2 regions of the Staphylococcus dromedarii genome follow, and region 2 is predicted to be linked to the other one. Evidence: riboswitches for the same ligand, from Rfam matches in the RefSeq annotation. Region 2 holds a riboswitch; the other holds the start of a gene.
The links. A riboswitch is a leader RNA that binds a small molecule or an ion and turns the genes downstream of it on or off. The one in region 2 is predicted to bind S-adenosylmethionine.
Positions count from the first base shown of each region.

Region 1 (4,347 bases), 1.0 Mb from region 2:
AAAGATAACAGACCTGTCCCTAAATGTCGATTAGAGTTACTATTCGTCTATTGAACAAGGAATGAAACACATAGACAGTTATGTGATTGAATGCTAAGAGCTATATTCACAACTTTGTTAGGTGCTTAATCAAAATATTTACGATTTACAACTCGAAATATTTATCAAATGAAATATAATCAGATATAATAGAATAGAAAAGGCTTACAAAATAAATAAGGAAAAGACATAATCATTTTGTATTCTAGGAAACTGATTGTCAGTGTTTAAGGAACAGAATTCTAAATGCTTCTTTATATAATCTGGATACATGAGACTCCTAAGCGTAATATTTTCAACAGGCCTGTCACGATTCCAACATAATCCAAATGTGATTGTGTTTGTCGTATGGTTCTGTTCAAATACGATGCACATTTGTCTTAACCTTGTTTAAATGTAAAAGAGAGAAGAGGAGAATAATCATGAGAATGGTAGACATTATCGCAAAAAAAAGAGACGGACATGCTTTAACAACGGAAGAGATTAAGTTTTTTGTGAATGGATATACGAATGGTGATATTCCGGATTATCAAATGTCAAGTTTAGCAATGGCAATTTTCTTCCAAGATATGACAGATGAGGAACGTGCAGATTTAACAATGGCAATGGTTGAATCAGGTGATCAAATTGATCTGTCAGATATTAATGGTATCAAAGTAGACAAGCACTCAACAGGTGGTGTAGGTGATACAACAACACTTGTACTTGCACCTTTAGTAGCAGCATTAGATATTCCAGTTGCTAAGATGAGTGGACGTGGCTTAGGTCACACAGGTGGTACGATTGACAAATTAGAAGCAGTTGAAGGCTTCCACGTTGAGATTTCTGAAGATGAGTTTATTAAGTTAGTAAACGAAGATCATCTAGCAGTTATCGGTCAAACAGGTAACTTAACACCTGCGGATAAGAAAATTTATGCGCTACGTGATGTAACAGGTACGGTTAACTCAATTCCGTTAATTGCATCTTCTATTATGAGTAAGAAGATTGCTGCCGGTGCAGATGCGATTGTATTAGATGTTAAAACAGGTAACGGTGCATTCATGAAAACAGTTGAAGATGCAGAACAGTTAGCAAATGCTATGGTAAAAATTGGTAACCAAGTTGGCCGTAACACAATGGCGATTATTTCTGACATGAGTCAACCACTTGGTCGTGCCATTGGTAATGCACTTGAATTAAAAGAAGCGATTGACACATTAAAAGGTGAAGGACCAGAAGACTTAACAGAATTAGTCTTAACACTTGGTTCACAAATGGTCGTATTAGCTGAAAAAGCTGAGACTTTAGATGAAGCACGCGAAATGTTAAAAGGCGTGATCAATAATGGTAAAGCACTTGAGAAATTCAAAGTGTTCTTAAGCAATCAAGGTGGCGATGCATCTGTAGTGGATGATCCATCTAAGTTACCAACAGCACAATACACATTTGAATTACCAGCAAAACAATCTGGTGTTGTATCTGAAATGATCGCAAATGAAATTGGTATTGCGTCTATGATGTTAGGTGCAGGTCGTCAAACAAAAGAAGATACGATTGACTTAGCTGTTGGTCTTGTATTAAACAAAAAAGTCGGTGACAAAGTTGAAGAGGGCGAGTCACTCTTAACCATTTATGCGAACCAAGAAGATGTTGAACAAGTGAAAGAAAAATTATATGATAATATCACAATTAGTGATCATGGAGAAACACCTACATTGATTCACGAGATTATTACGAAATAAAGGATTGAGTATCATGAAATGGATAAGTCGACAACTGTTAGCAATCTTATTTACGGGAGCGGGATATTTACACTTTAAGAGAGAACGTAATTTCAGAAATATTGTACCGCACTATTTACCGTTCAAAAAAGAGATTGTTTGGATAACAGGTGTGATGGAATTGATCTTTGGTATTGGCTTAGCTATAAGAAAACCTGGCTACTGGTTTAAACATGCAATCATTGCATTTTTATGGGCGGTACTTCCAGCAAATATTTATATGGCACGTCATAAACTACCATTGGGTGATAAAGAATTACCTCAATCTGTTTTATATGGTCGACTCCCATTACAATTTGTCTTAATGACATGGATACGAAAACTATAATGATATAAAAAACACGGATGCACATGCACCCGTGTTTTTTTATGATTTTTAACCTATCCCTCACCAAAGACATCGTGCCATTGATCACGTTTATCTAAAAAGGCTTGAGCAATTTCTTTTGCGCCTTCTAATGAGTGAGAAGCTGCCCAACCACATTGTACTTCGTTGCATGCGGGTACTTCTGTGGCATTAAGGACATCTTGAACTGTCTTTTCAATAATGTTTAACACATCTTCATAATCGTCATGGTTGATGAATGATACATAAAAACCAGTTTGGCATCCCATAGGGCTTAAATCTACCACTTTGTCTGAATGGTTACGAATATTTTCGGCCATCAAATGTTCTAATGAGTGGAGCCCAGGCATCTCCATGTGCTCTTTGTTTGGTTGCTTAAAGCGAATATCATATTTATGAATTTCATCCCCGTTGTTACCTGTCATTTTACCGGCTAGGCGGATATAAGGAGCAACCACTTTTGTATGATCTAAGTTAAAACTTTCAACATTCATTTTTGGCATCGTCATAACGCCTCCTTTTTAGTTTATGGTTATTTTATCATATTCATTAAAAAGTGACAGGGGTGTGAATTGAATAATCTAACCATTTACCTGTACCTCCTTTGTTTAAAGGTTGAGAGTAGCGGGTATTATTAATTTTGTAAAGATTTTAGAAAATATTGAAAAAATAGCATGACAAATGGTAACAAATCCGATAGAATGAGTAATAATTAAATATAATTTATCAAGAGTGGTGGAGGGAATTGGCCCAGTGAAACCCTGCAACCTCATCGGAGACGATAAAGGTGCTAAATCCAACAGCAACATGGCTGACAGATAAATGACGTGGACAAGATATTATCAACTTTGTACATATCGCACTTGATAAATAGAGCGTTATTACAAAGTTGATATTTTTTTGAAAGGAGCTTTTTTCATTGATTACAGTAAAACAACAGATCCTAGACTATATAGATAACCATAGGCTGAATTATTTGGACATGAGTCATCAAATACATGAACGCCCAGAATTAGGCAATGAAGAATTATTTGCTTCACGATTATTAATTGATCATTTAAAGCAACATGATTTTGAAGTAACACGAGATATCGCTGGTCATGCGACAGGCTTTATCGCAACTTACCAATCTGAGAAACCAGGCCCAAGAATTGGCTTTTTAGCTGAGTATGATGCATTACCAGGTCTTGGTCACGCTTGTGGTCACAATATTATTGGGACAGCGAGTGTGTTAGCGGGTATCGCTTTAAAACAAGTGGTCGATGAGATTGGTGGTACAGTCGTAGTGTATGGTTGTCCAGCAGAAGAAGGTGGCGAAAATGGCTCTGCAAAAGCATCTTATGTGAAAGAAGGACTCATTGATGTTGATGTGGCATTAATGATTCATCCGGGTAATGAAACCTATCCAACGATTCATACATTAGCCGTTGATGTATTAGATATAAAATTCTTCGGACGTAGTGCACATGCTTCAGAAAATGCATATGAAGCACGCAATGCGCTAGATGCAATGCTCAGTTTCTTTAATGGTGTGGCACAATTACGTCAACATATTCAACCTTCTGAACGTGTTCATGGCGTGATATTAGATGGTGGTAAGGCTGCGAATATTATTCCTGACTTTACTCATGCGCGTTTCTATACAAGGGGGACAACGCGTAAGTCCTTGGACATCTTAACGGAGCGTGTGCATGACATTGCTAAAGGGGCGGCATTACAAACAGGCTGTAATTACGAATTTGGTCCAATTCAAAATGGTGTAAATGAGTTTATTAAATCTCCATTATTAGATAAATTATTCGAAAAGTATGCCACAGAACTTGGAGAAGAAGTCAGTCACGATGACTTTGGATTTGGTTCAACAGATACAGGTAACGTGAGTCATGTCGTGCCTACGATTCATCCTCATGTAAAAATAGGACCTCGTAGTTTAGTGGGACACACACATCGTTTTAGAGAAGCAGCAGCAAGTCCAATGGGCGACAAGGCGTTAATTAAAGGGGCAAAAATTATTGCGTTGATGGGCGCGAAGTTAATTCAAGATCCAGCGCAACTCGAGAAAATACAACAAGAACATCAATTGTTAAGGGAGCATTTATTATGACCAATGTAAAAAATAGTCATTCATATTTAACAATGGCTGAGTTGTATTCTAATGATGTCGTATACTCATCTCGACCTTCATATATTTCTAATCCA
Region 1 is NZ_CP094718.1:1,723,478-1,727,824, reverse strand. It holds gene MUA88_RS08580 (pyrimidine-nucleoside phosphorylase) at 462-1,763, shown strand; gene MUA88_RS08575 (DoxX family protein) at 1,777-2,130, shown strand; gene MUA88_RS08570 (S-ribosylhomocysteine lyase) at 2,184-2,651, opposite strand; SAM riboswitch class I at 2,869-2,973, shown strand; gene MUA88_RS08565 (M20 family metallopeptidase) at 3,071-4,252, shown strand; gene ldmS (L-aspartate--L-methionine ligase LdmS) at 4,249-4,347, shown strand, end outside.
Region 1: linked by a shared signal. The riboswitch ahead of MUA88_RS08565 (M20 family metallopeptidase) and the one ahead of MUA88_RS02615 (methionine ABC transporter ATP-binding protein) in region 2 are both predicted to bind S-adenosylmethionine.

Region 2 (4,347 bases):
GCTGCAGAAGCACCAAATCATGGTATGAGAGAGCCATGGCGTACAGTTTATGTACCAAAGTATAAGTTGGGTGAAATGAGTAGAGAGATTTCTCGCTATGCGTTTCCAAAGGAGCCAGAAAAACAGCAAAGTCATTATGATGCGGTAACAAATCTAGGTGGTTTTGTTGCGTTGATTATGAAATGTGATACGCGTCAACGTGAAGAAAATGAAAATTATCTCGCTGTTGGTGCATTTGCACAGAATTTATTGCTATTGCTTTACGAACAAGGTATTGGTACATGTTGGAAAACACCACAATATATTTTCAATCCAAAAGTACGACAAGCATTTGGTGTGTTACCTGATGAACGTCTTGTAGGCTTTATATATTTAACAGACCTTAAAGAAGAAGACAAGATGAAGAAATGTGAGAGAAAAAATAGAGGTCTTGTGACTGATTTTATTTAAAAAACAACGCGTATGAAATGGAGGTTCCAGTTTCATACGCGTTTTTGTCATCTTATTTACCAAAACTTTCAGCTAAGAATGATTCAACTTGTTCTGGTGTTTTAGCATTTGCAGAATGTAAGTGGTGTAGCTTCTCACCATTTTGGAAAATTAAAATACTTGGAATACCCATAACATCATGTTTTGTTGCTGCTTCTTCAACTTCGTCACGATCTACAACGTACCAAGTATACTCATTATATTTTTTAACGATTGGATCAATCCACATATCCATTACTTTACAGTCAGGGCACCAGCCTGCTTCGAATTTTACGATGACTGGTTCTGCACTTTGGATCACTTCATTGAATTGTGACATATCTTTAATAGCTTGCATGAAAAATGCCTCCTCTTATTCTTTCGTAAGCTCATTATATCGAAATTAAAAAGGGAAGTCATTCAAATTGCAACTGCTTGCTGTATAAGATGACGTAATTTATAAAGTGTTAAATAATAATTTTTTTATAAAAAAGAGCAATATTTTTAAATGTTTGTTATATTTGAGTTAAGTGAATACAGGAGGTATGTTTATGATAAAGTTTTATCAATACAAAAATTGTACAACTTGTAAAAAGGCCGCTAAGTTTTTAACAGAGCAAGGTGTGAGCTTTGAACCAATTGATATTGTACAGCTTAACCCTACGAAAGAAGAATTTGAAAAAATTGTAGCATCTACGGGAATAGAAGTTAAAAAATTATTTAATACACACGGTGCAAAATATCGTGAGTTAAATTTAAAAGATAAACTTCCAGAGATGTCAGACGATGAAATGTTAGAATTGCTAGCAACAGATGGTATGTTAGTGAAACGACCATTGGCAGTTTCTGGAGATAAAGTGACTGTTGGATTCAAAGAAGAAACTTATCGAGAAACGTGGCTGTAAGAAAATAGTTGATAGATATTCAGCAATGTGTCAGAATGAATGTAACATTAACAATTGGAGGGGATTCAAGTGGCAGTGCCAAGTAATTTAAAATATTCAAAAGAACATGAATGGGTAAAAGTGGAAGGTAATACAGCACTTATCGGTATTACTGATTTCGCACAAAATGAATTAGGCGATATCGTATTCGTTGAGCTTCCAGAAGTTGACGATGAAGTAACAGAAGGCGATACATTCGGTAGCGTAGAATCTGTAAAAACAGTTTCTGAACTTTATTCACCAGTATCAGGTAAAGTTGTTGAAGTTAACGAAAGCTTAGAAGATGAGCCAGAAGCTGTTAACGAATCACCATACGAAAATGCATGGATGGTTAAAGTTGAATTATCAGACGAAAGTGAGTTAGACGCATTAATGGATGCAGCTGCTTACGAAGAAATGATTGGCGAATAATAATACTAAATTTCCGGAATGAAAATGTGAATCACAATTTCATTCCGGATTTTTGTATATAAAGAAGCCGATATAGTAGCATAACTTTGTATAAGGTGCTACTCTCAACCTAGAATAACAAGGTGAGAGGTTGTACAAGATGACACAGAATCACACACAAGATGAGGTGCTGACAGAACACTTTGATGAAGAAGTTCATCTCATTTTTGGATATACAAGCATGTGTGGGACATGCAAAGTTTCTGAACACATGTTAGATATTGCCAATAAGATTTTGGCGTTACCGTTAACGAAGGTGAATTTAAATTTTTATCCAGAATTTAATCAAGAAAATAAGATTATGTCAGTACCTGTTTTACTGATCATGAAAAAAGATCAAGAGGTTGAAAGGCTCTATGCATTTCAGTCAGTACCTTTTTTGTTAGAAAAAATAAAAAAAGTTATTGACGAATCTTGATTGCGGTGGTATGATTTAAACAATTCAATATTCAGAAAACTCTTATCACGAGTGGTGGAGGGATGTGCCCTGTGAAGCCCGGCAACCGTCTAGTAATAGAAATGGTGCCAAGTCACATAAAGTTGTAACAAACTTTTGAAGATGAGAGAAAGGTACCTTATAAATTGCCTTCTCTTTCATTTCAAAAGAGAAGGCAATTTTTATTTGGCGTAAGAGATGCTTAGCACAAGGAGGAGCAATATGATTGAGCTGAAAAATATTGTAAAGAAATATGAAAGCAAATCCAAATCTGTCACTGCAGTCGATCATGTCAATTTAAATATTGATAAAGGAACGATTTATGGCATTATTGGATTCTCTGGGGCAGGTAAAAGTACGCTTGTAAGGCTTTTTAACTACCTAGAGACACCGACATCGGGCGACGTCATCATTGGTGGCGATAATATCGTTGAATTAAGCAAACAAGCATTACGCCAAAAGAGACAAAAAGTAAGCATGATTTTCCAACATTTCAATTTATTATGGTCACGAACTGTTTTAGATAATATTAAGTTCCCATTAGAAATTGCAGGTGTCCCTAAAGCGGAAGCCGTAGAAAAAGCGAAGTCATTAGTAGAACGCGTTGGTTTGGCCGGCCGTGAACATGCATATCCATCAGAATTGTCAGGTGGTCAAAAACAGCGTGTTGGGATTGCTCGAGCATTAGCAAATGATCCAGAAGTGCTATTGTGTGACGAAGCGACAAGTGCGCTAGATCCACAAACCACTGATGAGATTTTAGATTTATTACTACAGTTGAAGAAAGAACAAAACCTCACAATTATTATCATCACACATGAAATGCACGTGATTCGTCGTGTATGTGATGAAGTTGCCGTGATGGAAAATGGCCGTGTCATTGAAGAAGGGAAAGTATCAGAAGTTTTTGAAAACCCACAACATCAAGTGACACGTCGATTTGTTCAAGAAGACTTGCAACCAGAACATGACTTCGAAAGTATTGCGAATGCATTACCACTTGAAACAGGTGACAGGGTCATCAAGTTAACATTCTCTGGTGAAAATACGACGCAACCAGTCGTTTCATATATCGCAAGAAAACATAATGTCACTGTGAATATTTTAGAAGGCAATATCAAACAAGCAAAAACGGGTGCAGCAGGATTTTTACTCCTACATATCCCAGCTATTTCACAGGAAAACTTTAATCATTTACAACATGATTTAGAGTTGCAAAACATTCTAGTTGAGGTGATTAAACATGGGTAAGAGTTTTAGTGAAATCTTAAATGAGATGATCACAATGCCAAATATTCGTTGGCCAGAAGTTTGGATTGCAACGTATGAAACACTTTATATGACTGTGATTTCAACGGTATTTTCATTTGTACTAGGTTTAGTTTTAGGTATTATCTTATTCTTAACATCTAAGAGTAAGTCGAAGGTTGGTCGTGTATTTTATAGCATCGTATCATTCTTTGTAAACTTATTCCGTGCTATTCCGTTCATCATTTTAATCTTGCTTTTAATTCCATTTACAAGCTTGATTCTCGGAACAATCAGTGGTCCAACGGGTGCGTTACCGGCGTTAATTATCGGTGCTTCACCTTTCTACGGTCGACTTGTTGAAATTGCACTTAAAGAAATTGATAAAGGTGTTATCGAAGCAGCACGTTCAATGGGGTCAAATACTTGGACAGTGATTTTGAAAGTTTTAATTCCAGAATCATTGCCAGCATTGATTTCAGGTATTACCGTAACAGCCATTGCACTTGTAGGATCTACAGCAGTTGCCGGTGTTATCGGTGCCGGTGGTTTAGGTAACTTAGCTTACTTAACTGGTTTTACACGTAACCAAAATGACGTTATCTTAGTTTCAACTATCTTAATCTTGATCATCGTTTTTGTAATTCAATTCTTAGGGGATTGGTTTACAAATAAAATAGATAAACGATAATTTTTTAAAAGGAGCATATAATTATGAAAAGAATTTTATCCATTGCATTAGTTCTTGTTTTAGCAGTAGCACTTGCTGCATGTGGTAACAAAGAAGACAAAAATGATAAG
Region 2 is NZ_CP094718.1:527,262-531,608, forward strand. It holds gene MUA88_RS02590 (nitroreductase family protein) at 1-450, shown strand, start outside; gene MUA88_RS02595 (thioredoxin family protein) at 503-826, opposite strand; gene MUA88_RS02600 (arsenate reductase family protein) at 1,020-1,373, shown strand; gene gcvH (glycine cleavage system protein GcvH) at 1,443-1,823, shown strand; gene MUA88_RS02610 (thioredoxin family protein) at 1,963-2,280, shown strand; SAM riboswitch class I at 2,320-2,428, shown strand; gene MUA88_RS02615 (methionine ABC transporter ATP-binding protein) at 2,521-3,549, shown strand; gene MUA88_RS02620 (methionine ABC transporter permease) at 3,542-4,237, shown strand; gene MUA88_RS02625 (MetQ/NlpA family ABC transporter substrate-binding protein) at 4,261-4,347, shown strand, end outside.